Regions from separate parts of the Cohnella boryungensis genome, predicted to be linked through region 2. Evidence: riboswitches for the same ligand, from Rfam matches in the RefSeq annotation. Region 2 holds a riboswitch; each other region holds the start of a gene.
The links. Region 2 has a riboswitch for cyclic di-AMP ahead of ACFO1S_RS10660 (TrkH family potassium uptake protein). Riboswitches for the same ligand answer to the same signal wherever they lie in the genome.
Positions count from the first base shown of each region.

Region 1: it holds a riboswitch for cyclic di-AMP, as region 2 does, so the genes downstream of both, ACFO1S_RS27510 (hypothetical protein) here and ACFO1S_RS10660 (TrkH family potassium uptake protein) in region 2, are expected to answer to the same signal.
Region 3: it holds a riboswitch for cyclic di-AMP, as region 2 does, so the genes downstream of both, ACFO1S_RS25125 (hypothetical protein) here and ACFO1S_RS10660 (TrkH family potassium uptake protein) in region 2, are expected to answer to the same signal.

Region 1 covers NZ_JBHSED010000074.1:26,825-31,231, forward strand. Annotated here, with positions in the region: gene ACFO1S_RS27500 (GMC family oxidoreductase) at 1-747, opposite strand, end outside; gene ACFO1S_RS27505 (gluconate 2-dehydrogenase subunit 3 family protein) at 761-1,540, opposite strand; gene ACFO1S_RS27510 (hypothetical protein) at 1,757-2,404, opposite strand; cyclic di-AMP (ydaO/yuaA leader) riboswitch at 2,541-2,680, opposite strand; gene trhO (oxygen-dependent tRNA uridine(34) hydroxylase TrhO) at 2,826-3,728, shown strand; gene ACFO1S_RS27520 (helix-turn-helix transcriptional regulator) at 3,760-4,389, shown strand.
Region 2 covers NZ_JBHSED010000015.1:211,805-216,211, forward strand. Annotated here, with positions in the region: gene ACFO1S_RS10655 (CPBP family intramembrane glutamic endopeptidase) at 1-1,276, opposite strand, end outside; cyclic di-AMP (ydaO/yuaA leader) riboswitch at 1,530-1,712, shown strand; gene ACFO1S_RS10660 (TrkH family potassium uptake protein) at 1,797-3,140, shown strand; gene ACFO1S_RS10665 (potassium channel family protein) at 3,156-3,821, shown strand; gene ACFO1S_RS10670 (polysaccharide deacetylase family protein) at 3,884-4,407, shown strand, end outside.
Region 3 covers NZ_JBHSED010000065.1:307,570-311,976, reverse strand. Annotated here, with positions in the region: gene ACFO1S_RS25135 (response regulator) at 1-102, opposite strand, end outside; gene ACFO1S_RS25130 (ATP-binding protein) at 95-1,639, opposite strand; cyclic di-AMP (ydaO/yuaA leader) riboswitch at 2,167-2,331, shown strand; gene ACFO1S_RS25125 (hypothetical protein) at 2,440-2,841, shown strand; gene kdpF (K(+)-transporting ATPase subunit F) at 2,995-3,072, shown strand; gene kdpA (potassium-transporting ATPase subunit KdpA) at 3,109-4,407, shown strand, end outside.

The DNA of each region.
Region 1 (4,407 bases), on a different contig from region 2:
GGGCAGCACCGTAACGACTGGGTCTGCCTTCGCGCCGTATTCGCAGCCGAAACGCTCGCAATAGCCGCAGTATTGGCAGGCCGCACGCTCGATGCCGTCCGGATTGGCGTAATCCTGCGACAGATTCGCGGAAGGGATAATGTACGGATGGTAGCCCAGCTTAGTGGCCGCATCCGTAAACAGCTTCATTCCCGGAGAAGTCTTCATCGGAGGCGTCGCGAACGGCTTGGACATCTTCCCGACATGATCGGGCAGCTCCTGCGGTCCCGAGATGCCCGACATTTGCTCATACTTGACGAAGTAAGGCTCCAGCTCGTCATAGGTGATGCCCCAGTCGCGAAGCGGCATGTCCTTCGGAATTTTGTTTTTTCCGTAGCGCTCCTCCGTCATGGTGCGTATCTGGAAATCATACGGCAGAAACCGATAATACTGCCCGTTCCAGTGCACGCCCGCCCCCCCGACGCCGTCTCCCATAAGGAAGGAGCCGTAGGAGCGCATGGGGAGGGCTCTCATTTTTTCCGTATTGCGGAATGTCACCGTTTCCTTGGACAAATCCTGCATGAGCTCGTAACGCGATGCATATCTGAGCTCGTCGTGTACGTGATAATAATCCTGGGTGCTGCGGCTCTTGCCTCTTTCCAGGCCAACGACGTGATGCCCGGCCTTGGTCAGCTCGGCTGCGATAATACCGCCTACCCAACCCATTCCGACAATGACCACGGGCACTTTCGGCAGCTTGTTCGCCATTCGGGGTTCCTCCTTAGCTTAGTTGCAGATGGTCGTGAAGGCTGAGCGGCTCCATCTGGATGAACTCTTCCTTCTCGATCAGATCGAGATAGCTCATTTGGTTGCCGGGATAATTGCGCATCTTCCAGCCGGCCATGTTTTTGTTGCCGCCGTAGAGAGGGTCTGCATAGACGCCTTCCAGGGTCAGATTCCGCAAGATCGTGAAGAATGCCAACCCCGGAACGCCTTTCAAATTCACCTCGTCCTTCTCGAAGGCGGTAAGCACCTCATCCTGCTGCTCGGGGGAAATCTTGGCGAACGTATTCTGGTGCTTGTCCTGGCTGTACTCGTTCAACGAGTCCAGGCCGAGGGCGAGCAGATCTCTTCTTTTGAACGTCAGCTGATAGCCCTGCGTCGCCTCGGCTTTGTAGAACGGCGGGGTCATATACTCCCGGGCGTTGAATCCGTAAGCGCCGGCCATCTGGTGGTCGATGAAAAAGGCAACCCCGAGCTCCTTCGCGCCGGGACCGTTATCATCCTTGGGAAATATGCGCTCCGCTGCCGCCTCGACCGTCTGGAATTGCCCCTGCGAGAAGAACATCAACGCTTGATTGTAATCCTGGCTTTGCGGAGACTGGGGCGTTTCCGTCGCTTCCGGCGGAACCGCTCCCTCCGGTCCGGACTTGCTCCTGTTCGTGCCGATTATTCCGCCGATGACGCCGCCTACGACGACGCCTCCGAGAGCCGTGCCCGAGTATTTCAGAAATTTTCTGCGCGATTCATCCTTGGGCTGCTGGGGCGATTGCTTCGTCAATGTCCTCTTCCTCTCTTCCTCGACCGGAAAGAATATAGGCGAATTATTCCCTATATCCACCATTTCATCCATCAATCCGTGCAAAAAAGAAGGATTTCCCCAGCAGCTCGGGAAATCCTTCCGGCAGATCGATAGGTTGCGGGGATCGCCAATTCCCCGTCACATAATCTGGCCTGATGCAACTCTCAGGCGCTTCGGAGCTCCCCTCCCGACGCCTTAGCCTACATCGAACCGATAGCCGACCCATTCATGATGGCGATACGGCTTGAAGCTGGCTTTGAATTCCGTCGCGGAGCGTTCGAAATGCTCCTTGACGACCTTATCGACGATGACATAGCCGTAAGCCATGTTGGCGTATTCGACGGCGTTGCCCATCGCTTCTCCATAATACAGACTGTCGGCAGGCAGGTTCAGTCCCGTCTCGAAGCCGAAAACGGCCCCCATGCTGATGCCGACGCCGCCCTGCAGCGCAAGATCGAGGCCTTCCTCCGTGAACGAGGGGTTGATGGCCGTATCGATCGCATTCAAGATTTGAATCCCGCAAAGACAGCAGCGACTGGCCGCATCGGGCACCGACATCGGGAAGATTGCCGTGTAGGAGTGTTGGCTCGCTTCGATCAGCTTGCCTCCCCAGCCCGACACGATCTGCGTCATCACCGTGACGAAACGAACGACGCCAAGCTGAGCCAGCGCCAGATCCTCCCCTCGCACTCCGGCTCCGCTCGCTTCAACGGTCAAATGAAGCACGGCGTAATCGTCCTCGGTCGGGGAGTGCTCAGACGGCTCCGATTTCCGCTGCAAGATCAGCTTCGTTTGTTCCATCAATTGCTCGTAAGTCGTTCTGGCCGATTCCGCTTGATGCATCGCGCACACCTCCTGGATATGAAATTACGCAAAAAAGACCCGATCGCCGCAAGCCTACGCTTGAGCGATAAAGGGTCTCCAAAGAACGCAAAAAGACCCCATAAAAGGGTCCGAAAGGAAAAGTAAAATGTCGAAGACTCAGACCCATCTCTGCTGACGAGGTTAGCTGACGGACTCGGGTAGATGGTACCCTACGCTCTGACGAACGATTCGCCCCTGAAGACTGGTTCCCCCGCTTTCCATCCCTGAAGGACGGAAATTAAGCTACTTCTATAGTATGCGGCAGCCGTCGAAATGTCAAACCTTTCTTCGGAATTTCCAAACATATTAAACAGATATGTTGACTATGTTGAGGGGAACCGCTACGATAATGAAATATCGGTTAGGCTCATTACCTATCAAGAAAGGTGTTAATTTCGACATGACGACTCCCTATCGCATTTTGCTGTTCTATAAATATGTCTCGATTCCGAACGCTGCGGAGCTGGCCGCCGAGCATTTGCAATACTGCAAGGCTCTGGACATCCGGGGACGCATTCTGATCGCCGACGAAGGCATCAACGGAACGCTGTCCGGCACAATCGAACAGACGGATGCCTATATGGCCGCGATGCATGCCCACCCCCTCTTCTCCGATCTGCTGTTCAAGATCGATGAAGCGGAGGGCCACGCGTTCTCCAAAATGTTCGTTCGACACAAGAAAGAGCTGGTGACGCTTCGCTACGACAAGAAGCTCGATCCGAACACGGACGGCGGAGACCGGCTGAGCCCGAAAGCCTTCTACGAAAAAATGCAGCAGGACGACGTCCTCATTCTCGACGGACGGAGCAACTATGAATACGATCTCGGCCACTTTCGCAACGCGATCAAGCCGGATCTGGAGACATTCCGCGAATTCCCGGAATGGATTCGCAATCATCTGACCGAGCACCGGGACAAGCCGATTCTGACGTATTGCACCGGAGGAATCCGCTGCGAGATGCTGACCGCCGTGCTGAAGAACGAAGGGTTTAACGAGGTTTACCAGCTGGACGGAGGCATCGTGACGTACGGTCAGGATCCCGAGGTGCAAGGCAGAGGCTTCGACGGCAACTGCTACGTTTTCGACGAGCGAGTTTCCGTACGCATCAACCTTACAGATGAGCACATCCTCGTCGGCGAATGCCATCACTGCGGCGCCAAGACGGACCGCTACCTGAACTGCGCGGACGATACTTGCCATCTGCAGCATTTGTGCTGCGAGGCCTGCGAAACCGAACATCGAGGTTACTGCTCGGCGGAATGCGAAGCTCACGATCTCGCCGTTGCAGGCTCTGTCCTGTAGCGGACAAAGTCTATTCCCGGGAGGTTATGTCTTGAAAGACGATCTGGATTTGTCCACGCGCAACAGGATTATGCAAATGCTGAAAACCTCCGGGGAACTGACGGCGAAGGAGATTACCGATCAACTGGGCATTACAGGCATGGCCGTAAGGCGGCATATCGCCAATCTCGAACGCGACAGCTTGATCGAATCGACGACGGTCCGGCTTCCGATGGGCCGCCCGGCCGCCGTATATCGGCTGGCCGCCCAAGCCGAGGAGTATTTCCCGAAAAACTATCATGCCGTTGCATTGGATCTTCTCGCGGAGCTGGAAGACGAAGCCGGACAATCGATGGTCAATCTTCTCTTCGAGAAGCGCAAGGAAACCTTGTACAAGCGGTACGCCGGGAAGATGGCCGACTCCGAGCTGGAGCACAAGGTTGCGGCTCTGTCCGACATTCAAAATGACAACGGCTATATGACGACCTGGGAGAAAACGTCCGACGACGCTTATGTCCTGACCGAGTATAATTGTCCGATTGCTCAGGTCGCCAACAAATACAATCAGGCTTGCGCCTGCGAGCTGAAGCTGTTCGAATCGTTGCTTGGAGCGACGGTCAGCCGTTCGGACTGCTTGGCCAGCGGAGATCGCAAGTGCGTCTATCATATTCGCCGTTCATAACAAACGCTCTCGCCCGCA
Region 2 (4,407 bases):
CGGCGCACCAGGCCAGCAGCGGGAGCAGCAAGGGAATGCTCATGTTATACATCGATTGCGCCGCATCGGAGGCGGCAAACGAGCCCAGCGATTTTTCCAGCGCGAGCAAAATAAGCGATTGACTTCCCAGCAGAATGAAAGCCAGGAAATAGCCCTCCTTCATGCTCCTCAGCACGGCCGCGCCATAACCGCGTTCCTGCCATCTCGGCCACAAGGTGTGCCCCATCGATTTCCACAGCCCGTCTCCGCCTACGGCGGAGAAATACGTGAATAAAGCCATTACCCCGAACGTCACGAGTCTAAAGACCAGATTGACCTGATCTCCGATGCGAATACCCGATTCCCATGTTTCCGCCCTAAGGCCGGGAATCATGTTAAACGTCAGACTCGCGTATAGCGCGAAATAGATACCTGCCAAAAAGATCCCCCTGCGGTACGAGGTAAGACCGCCAAGCGTGCCGGCGTAGATGATGGCAAGAATCATCATCAGCACTTGCGGCAAAATGAAGCCGAAGGCGGAAAGGAGGGAGGCCCACTTTTGCTGCTGCTTCATGTATTCGTTGAAGGATGCGGGCAAATCCACGCTATAGGTCACCGAACCGCCCTGCCACGACGGCTTCGCCGAGCTGGATGGCTCGTAGCCTTCCGGCACAGCGATTCTCAGCCGCAGCTGGGCTTCTCCGATGGGCGACTGACGGGAAACAAATTCGAAAACGTTACTTGCGGATGCAACGCCGCTCCATTCCCAGCGCTCAGTGTCGATGCTCCACATGGCCGCATAATTCAGCGCCCGGGAAGCACGGGATTCCGTAAGCTCGCTTACTTCCGAACTCTGCGGTTTGGCGGAAACGGAGCCGGCGACAAGGTGCTGCCAGGAAACGAGGCGACCGTTTTCCATATCGATGGAGAGGACCAAGGCCCCTTCCAGGCCGCGAGCATAGACCTTGATCGCGTAGACGTCGGTAGGCGCGAAATCGGCCCACTGCTTGTCATACACGTTTAATAGCTTGTTCTTCGAGAAATAGCCGGTCGTTTTGCTATCGGTCATGTGGGTGACTGTCGTAGAGTCGATTTCGTCCGGCCGGAGGCCGAAGTTATCGCCGGCGAGCTTTAAGGCTTGCTGCTTGGCTTCCGCGCGCGTCAGCACGCTGGAGGAAGAGACGGCAAACAATTGACCCGTTATCGGGAATACTTGAATGAACAGGAAAATCACCAGTCCGACCGCGGCGGCCCATACCCATCGTTTATCGAGGTTCATGCGATCTTGAGGGTTCAACAGTCTTCACTCCTTAGGCGGAAAAAGCTCAAAAAAACGGTTACAGCCCGCTTAATCTAGCCGCAAGCCTGATTTTTCATTAAGTATCTCGCATTTTCAACGAAAATGAAAGCAAAAGGAACGATAATGACAGCCCGGTGCCAGAACATGCGGAAAGCCTCTCCAATAATCGTTCAAACGAGTCGGTTTGCCCCCTTTTTGATGTTGTCCGCCTTGAAAGTAAAGACTATAATGCGTAGGTACGTCATTTTTCCAACTTGAATAGCCGAATTTCTGATGCAGAAAATGGGGGAACCAACGGATTTCTTGTACAAGTTACATTGTATTCGAAAATCCAGGGGTGAATTCCACTTCGCGCGATCGTTGCGATGGATAGGGCAGCCTGTTCGAGCCCGAACCCGACAGCTAACCTCGTAGGCTATATCCGAACAGGAATCGTGTGCGAAATTACAAGCACTGGGGTTCCAGTGCTTTTTTGTTGCGCCAAAGCTTGCGAAAACGGGAATTTGAGGGTGGTACCGTGTATAAAAAGGCCTTGAAATGGATTAACGCTTCGCCTCCCAGAACCTTGCTGCTGGGCTTCTCCTTCATTATCTTCCTCGGGGCGGTGCTGCTGCGATTGCCGCTCTCGACCGTTGACCGCGAGCCGCTGTCGTTCGTGGACGCCTTGTTTACGGCGACCTCCGCGACGTGTGTGACCGGACTGGTGCTGTTCGATACCGGTTCGCACTTCTCCACGTTCGGGCACTGGGTCATTCTGATGCTGATCCAGATCGGCGGAATCGGCTTCATGACGATGGCGACGCTGTTTGCCTTGATTCTGAGAAGGAGAATTTCCTTGAAGGAAAGGCTGATCCTTCAGGAATCGCTCAATCAGGGCAGCATTGAAGGACTTGTCCGTCTGGTGCGCAAGGTCATTCTCTACGCATTGGCGCTGGAGACGGTCGGGGCCTTGCTGTTTAGCGCGCGGTTTGCGATCGATATGCCGCTGGGCCAAGCGATCTATCATGGGGTGTTTCATTCGATCTCGATATTCAACAACGCGGGCTTCGACCTGTCGGGAGATTTTAGCAGCTTCTCCAGCTATTCCACCGATTTGTTCATGAACGTTGTCTCGATGGTATTGATCATTCTCGGAGGCTTCGGCTTTATCGTGCTGGCCGATTTGTTCGATCTGCGGCACAAAAGAAAGTTCTCGCTTCATACAAAGGTGGTGCTTACCGTATCCGGTGCCTTGATCCTGATCGGGACGCTTATTATTTTCATCTTTGAATTCACGAATACCAAGTCGATCGGGGGCGACAATTTCGGGCACAAGCTCCTCGTCGCGCTGTTTCAATCCGTAACGACCCGGTCGGGCGGGGTAACTACGGTGGACATCTCGGAATTTCGCCAGGCGACCCAATTTTTCATTATCATTCTGATGTTTATCGGCGCTTCTCCGGGCTCTACGGGGGGCGGCATCAAGACAACGACGTTCGCGGTGCTGGTGGGAGCGGTGCTGGCCATGATTCGCGGCAAGGAGGACGTCGTTCTGTTCCGTCTGCGGCTTGCGCAGGAGCGGGTGTACAAAGCGGTCACGGTTACGCTGTTCTGTATCGGAATCGTCATGCTCGGCACGATGATACTGGCGACGACGGAGGATGCCAGCTTTCTGAAAATCCTGTTCGAAGCGACGTCCGCCTTCGGAACGGTCGGCTTGTCAATGGGGCTTACGGGAGATTTGACGACGGCCGGCAAATTGACGATCATTTTTCTGATGTTTATCGGGCGACTAGGACCGCTGACGCTCACCTATGCATTGGGCCCGAAGGCGGGCAGGCCGCTTTACCGGCATGCGGAAGGCAAGATCATCATCGGGTAGGGGACGGAGAAAGAGATGAAAATGAATCAATTCGTCATCATTGGTCTTGGGAGGTTCGGCTCCAGTCTGGGGCGGGAGCTCATTAAGCTTGGATATGAGGTGCTGGGCGTCGATCGCGACGAAGAAAAGGTGCAGGAGCTTTCCGGCGTGCTGACGCATACGGTGCTGGCGGACGCGACGGAGGAAGAGGTTCTGCGATCCGTCGGCGCCCGTAACTTCGACTGCGGCGTCGTCGCGATCGGCGACGATATCCAGGCGAGCATTCTGGCCACGATCCTGCTGAAGGAGTTGGGCGTCAAGAAGGTCGTCGCCAAGGCGGTATCCGATCTGCACGGCCGCGTGCTGGAAAGAATGGGAGTGGACCGAATCATCTACCCCGAGCGGGATATGGGCGTGCGCGTGGCGCATCAGCTCGTCTCCCCGAACCTGCTTGATTACATCGAGCTGTCCAAGCAATATACGATTGCAGAGCTAGCGGTTCCCCAATGCTGGTCGGGCAAATCGCTGGACGATGTCAATCCCCGGGGGCGCTTCGGGTGCAGCATCGTGGCGATCAACAAGCCGAAGGGAATTATTATCGCTCCCGCAGCCAAGGATGTGCTGGCGACGGAAGACGTAATGGTCGTCATCGGTACGAACGATCAGATCGAGCAGTTCCAGGAATCGATCAACGCGGTGTGAATGAAATCAATCCCAATCGCTCAGGCTAACGGTAAGACGAGCGGTATGGGGGAGGTATGGCGATGACCAGGTCGCGCCTTGGACAAACGGCAAGGGGGATAGCGAGAGCTGTCGCCCTTTTGGTTTTGTGGAGCCAATGCTTCGCCGCAGGGGCCGCTAGCGCGAAGCCCTCCGGGATCAGCTGGAGCGAGATGGAGCGCCGGTATGAGGGCGTATTCGTGCTGTCGGCATCGGGAAAGTCGCGCAAGGTGGCGTTGACATTCGATGACGTTCCCGACCCCCGGTTTACGCCTCAGGTGCTGGACATCCTGAAGGCGAAGAGGGTGCGAGCGACCTTCTTCGTGGTGGGAACCCGTGCGGGCAAGCATCCGGGGCTGGTGAGGCGGATTCATCGAGAGGGGCACAACATCGGCAACCATTCCTACAGCCATCCGGACTTTTCCAAGCTGTCCCTGGAGAAGATGAAGGAGCAGATTTCCCGGGCGGAGCAAGAGATCGCAGGCATCGTGGGCTTCAGGCCGAGACTTATTCGCCCGCCATACGGGGAAATCGTTCCGAGGCAGCTGGAGTGGGCCAAGAGGCGCGG
Region 3 (4,407 bases), on a different contig from region 2:
CTCATGAACGATATAATGATGAGCCTGTAAGGTCATCTTCAGAATTTTGCGGATTTGCGGCTCGTCGTCGACAATCAATATATTTGCTCTTGGCTCATTCATCCTCGTCGTCCTCCACGTTTGCTTTGGTTTGCGGATTCAGGGGAAGTGTAATCGAAATAACCGTTCCCCGAGGGTCGTTGCGCTTTCCCGTGATCTGGCCGCTATGAAGCTCCACAATGCCTTTGCAAATCGCCAATCCCAGTCCCGTGCCCGTCACTTGACGGGTTGTTTGCGCACGGTAAAATTTTTCGAAAATGCGCGTGTACTCGTCGTGCTCAAGCCCGACGCCTTGATCGGCGACCTCGATTATCAAATTGTTTTCTTTATCGGACACCGCGATGCAGATGTCGCTGCCATCCGGGCTGTATTTGATCGCATTGCTGATGACATTAACCAGCACCTGCTCCAGCAGCACTTCATCGCCCAGCACCATCGGGACGTTTTCCGGCAACTGCACGCTCAGCTTCCGATACTGGCGAAAGTCCTTGACTTGCGCTATCGCTACCCCGATCAGATCTTCTACATCGCACCAATGTTTCCGCAGGCGCAGCATTCCGCTTTCGAGCTGCACCATGCTAAGCAGATTCACGACAAGCCTATTCATTCGGAGGGCGCCGTCCCGGATGGTTGTGAGCAGCACCATTCGATCTTCGGATGTGAAGAGATGGTCGCCATCGATCAGACTGGTTGCCGAGCCGATAATCGCTGCCAATGGGGTGCGCAGCTCATGGGAAACCGAATCCAGAATCGCAGCGCGCAGCCGTTCCGATTCGGCCGTCAAGTGCGCGATTTTGGCTTCTTCCGCCAGCCTCACGCGATCAATGGCGCTGGCGGCCAAGTCGCAGAGCGCTTCCAGCATCCGCTGCTGCTCAGCCGTGAACTCGCGCTTCCGTTCTTTCAGATTGAGGGCCAGCACCCCATGCACGCGATCTTCGGTTCGCAACGGATGGTAATAGCCCGGAGAGTCTCTCAGGGCGGAAGTTCCGTATCCGACGGCTTCGCCGTGATCGAACGCCAGCTTCGCCGTAGCTTTCTCCGTCTCACCCTGTCCCCAATCGCTTTGAACAGAAGAACGATGAGTGAGTACCAGACGATTCCGATGATCTGACAAGTAAATGGCGATGTCCGTACCGATAATTCGGGAAGCTTGCGCGGAGACATTGGCCAATAAGGAATGGATATCCGTCATATCGCTCATCTGGCGGCTGATCTCATAAAGAGCCGCCGAATGGGCTTCCCTCTGTCTGGAATAGAGCAATTGCCGCTTTAGCTTTGCTGCCAAGCTGGCTGTTAATGCGGCAACGGCCAAGTAGACGCCGAACGAGATCAAGTAACGCAGATCCGCCACGGTAAAACTCAAGAGAGGTGAGACGAAGAAGAAATCGAACGCCAGCGCCCCCAGCGTTGCTGCGTAGAGCGCAGGACGCAGCCCCCACGAGACAGCGCTTAAAAGCACTGGAAATAAAAAGAGCAGCGCGATATTGACGACATCCAAAGCCAGGCGAATCGGATGCATGGCCGCTGTCATGCCAATGACAAGCAGCGCAGTAACTATATAAGGCTTCCATGTTGTCCATAAGGATTTCAAATGTAGCATAGGCATTCTTCCCGTTGATCCAAGTTTTCGACACTTCTTATAGCTAAAGGGTAATACAAAAAAGAGAGAAAAGAAACCATCAAGAGGTGTAAAAATCACATAAAAATCATGATAAGTTCCGAATTAACCAGAATTCAAAAGAAAATGAATGATTATTATTCGTAAATTATCGGAAAAGGTTAAATTCCCCCGTATTTCAATGAAAATCTGGCTTGCATAGTTTTACAGGCACCTTTTCCAGAAGTAAGATACAAACCATGAATTGAACCCGCGATTCGATTCAGGTAGGAGTTGGGACGACATCGGCGGCTATAAGACGATCCGAAGCTTGTGTGAGAGCAAGCCGTGCGGAAAGGTCAGGGACAAATGCTTCGCGCGCTTAGGATGAAACGAAGCTGCGGCGCCTCTCACCGCCCGAATTTGTCTGCCTGTCAGGTGAACCGTTCTGCGGAAGGAAGTTGATTCAAGGAGAGGAAGAAGCGTAGTTACCCTCCGGGCGGCGGTCTGGAACCGGAGCTGAATATCTAATATCTAGAACGCTGAGTCCTTGCATGTCAAGGAGCGGGGGAACCAACAGAAGCCGGATCATGGCTTCACGGGGTGAATCGCCCGGCACATTCGGTGCCGGGGGTAGGGCGACTCTCGCGCCCGAATCCGTCAGCTAACCTCGCAAGCGTACGAAGAGGCAACGATTGTCGCGAGTCGGTCAGGACAGCTGAGTCATGATCGGGAAGCCGCGGAAGAGTCCTCTTTTCCAAGGCTTCTTTTTTTGTTGCCTAACCGAATGGAGGCGAATCGTTATGCAAGCCCAAGATGAATTCATACTCGTCTCCGCTCCCAACAAAATAGGGGAGCAGTTTATCAAAGCGCTGCAAATTAAGGATATTCCCTATGCGGCGATCGCAAATCATCAAGCGGAGAGGTCGAGATTGGAAGTATTGGGCGTGAAAAGCATCATTATGGTCGATACGGTGCTGCGGCAAACCTGGACCATTCCGGATCTGCCGGTAGGCAAGGTATTTCTGTTCGAAAGAAGCTTGCCCTTGATTTGCCGATATCTTCAAATTTGCCGTTCGTGGACAGGGAAGCCGATCTATGTGATCACGGGAAGCGATAATCCAAGGCTCGTCTACAAAGGACTCGGCGCCAACTACGTCATTCATAGCCGGAGCGATGATGTTTCGTTTTTGCTCGACGTGTGAAGATCGAATTCGTAAGGGGAATGTCCCATGGGAGGGTTGATTCATCATGCTGGATGTCGCAATGGTACTGATTCTAGCCAGCGCCTTCGGATTGTGCGGCTTATTTGTGGCTTGGTGCGGAACGGTTGCGCAGGAAGCGGAGGGAGACCGCACATGATTATTGTAACGGTTGTTGCAGTTTTACTATTTGGCTATCTGGTGATTGCCTTGTTGAATCCGGAAAAGTTTTAAACGAGTCGATAACGATAGGCTTGAGGAGGGCATAAAATGGCCATTTTGCAGCTGGCGGCGGTCATTCTGATTTTAGTCTTGTTGGTCAAACCTTTGGGGACCTATATATTCCATGTGTTTTCCAATCAGCCCAACCGTACGGACAAAGTATTCGGTCCTCTGGAAAAGCTGATCTATGCGCTGACCGGTTTGAAAAATCGTGCCGATATGAGCTGGAAACGGTACGCGTTCAGTTTGATATTGACCAATGTTGTATTGGTGGCGCTCAGTTATTTGATTTTACGCGTCCAGAAAGGGTTGCCCTTCAATCCGAACGGCATCGATAACATGGAGCCGTCGCTTTCTTTTAATACGGTCATTAGTTTTATGACGAATACGAACCTGCAGCATTATAGCGGCGAAACGGGACTTTCTTACTTCTCGCAAATGGCTGTCATTATGATGATGATGTTCACATCGGCGGCAACCGGCATCGTCGTAGCGATCGCGTTCATTCGCGGTTTGACCGGCAAAGGAAAGACGCTTGGCAACTTCTTCACTGATTTCGTTAAAACGCACACTCGCCTGCTTATCCCGATGGCGATCCTGGTGACGCTGGCTCTGGTTGGCTTGAAAGTGCCGCAAACGCTGAATGCTGCTGTCGAGGCGACAACAATTGAAGGCGGGACACAGCAGATCGCGATCGGTCCTGTGGCTTCTCTGGTATCGATCAAGCATTTGGGTACGAACGGCGGTGGGTTTATGGGCGTCAATTCAGCGCACCCATTTGAAAATCCTAGTCCGCTGACGAATGTGCTCGAAATGCTGTCCATGTGGTGCATTCCGGCCGCACTAACCTATACGTTCGGTCGATTTGCGCGAAATCAAAAGCAGGGATGGGTCATCTTCAGCTCGATGCTCATCTTGTTCGTTGCCTTCCTCTCGATTGTATACACGTCTGAATTGCGGGGAAATCCGGCGTTGAACGCGCTCGGAATAGACGCTTCGCAAGGAAGCATGGAGGGCAAGGAAGTCCGGTTCGGGATTGCGCAGTCGACCTTGTTTACGACGGTTACGACTGCGGCGACGACCGGATCGGTCAACAATATGCACGACACCTTGACACCACTCGGCGGTTTGGCGCCGCTGGCGCTGATGATGCTGAATTGCGTGTTCGGCGGCGACGGTGTCGGACTGGTCAATATGCTCATGTATGCGATTCTTGGAGTTTTCCTGTGCGGATTAATGGTCGGTCGCACACCGGAATTCATGGGGCGGAAAATTGAAGCCCGGGAAATGAAACTGATCGCCATCGCGATTTTGGCGCACCCGCTCATTATTTTGGCGCCTACGGCA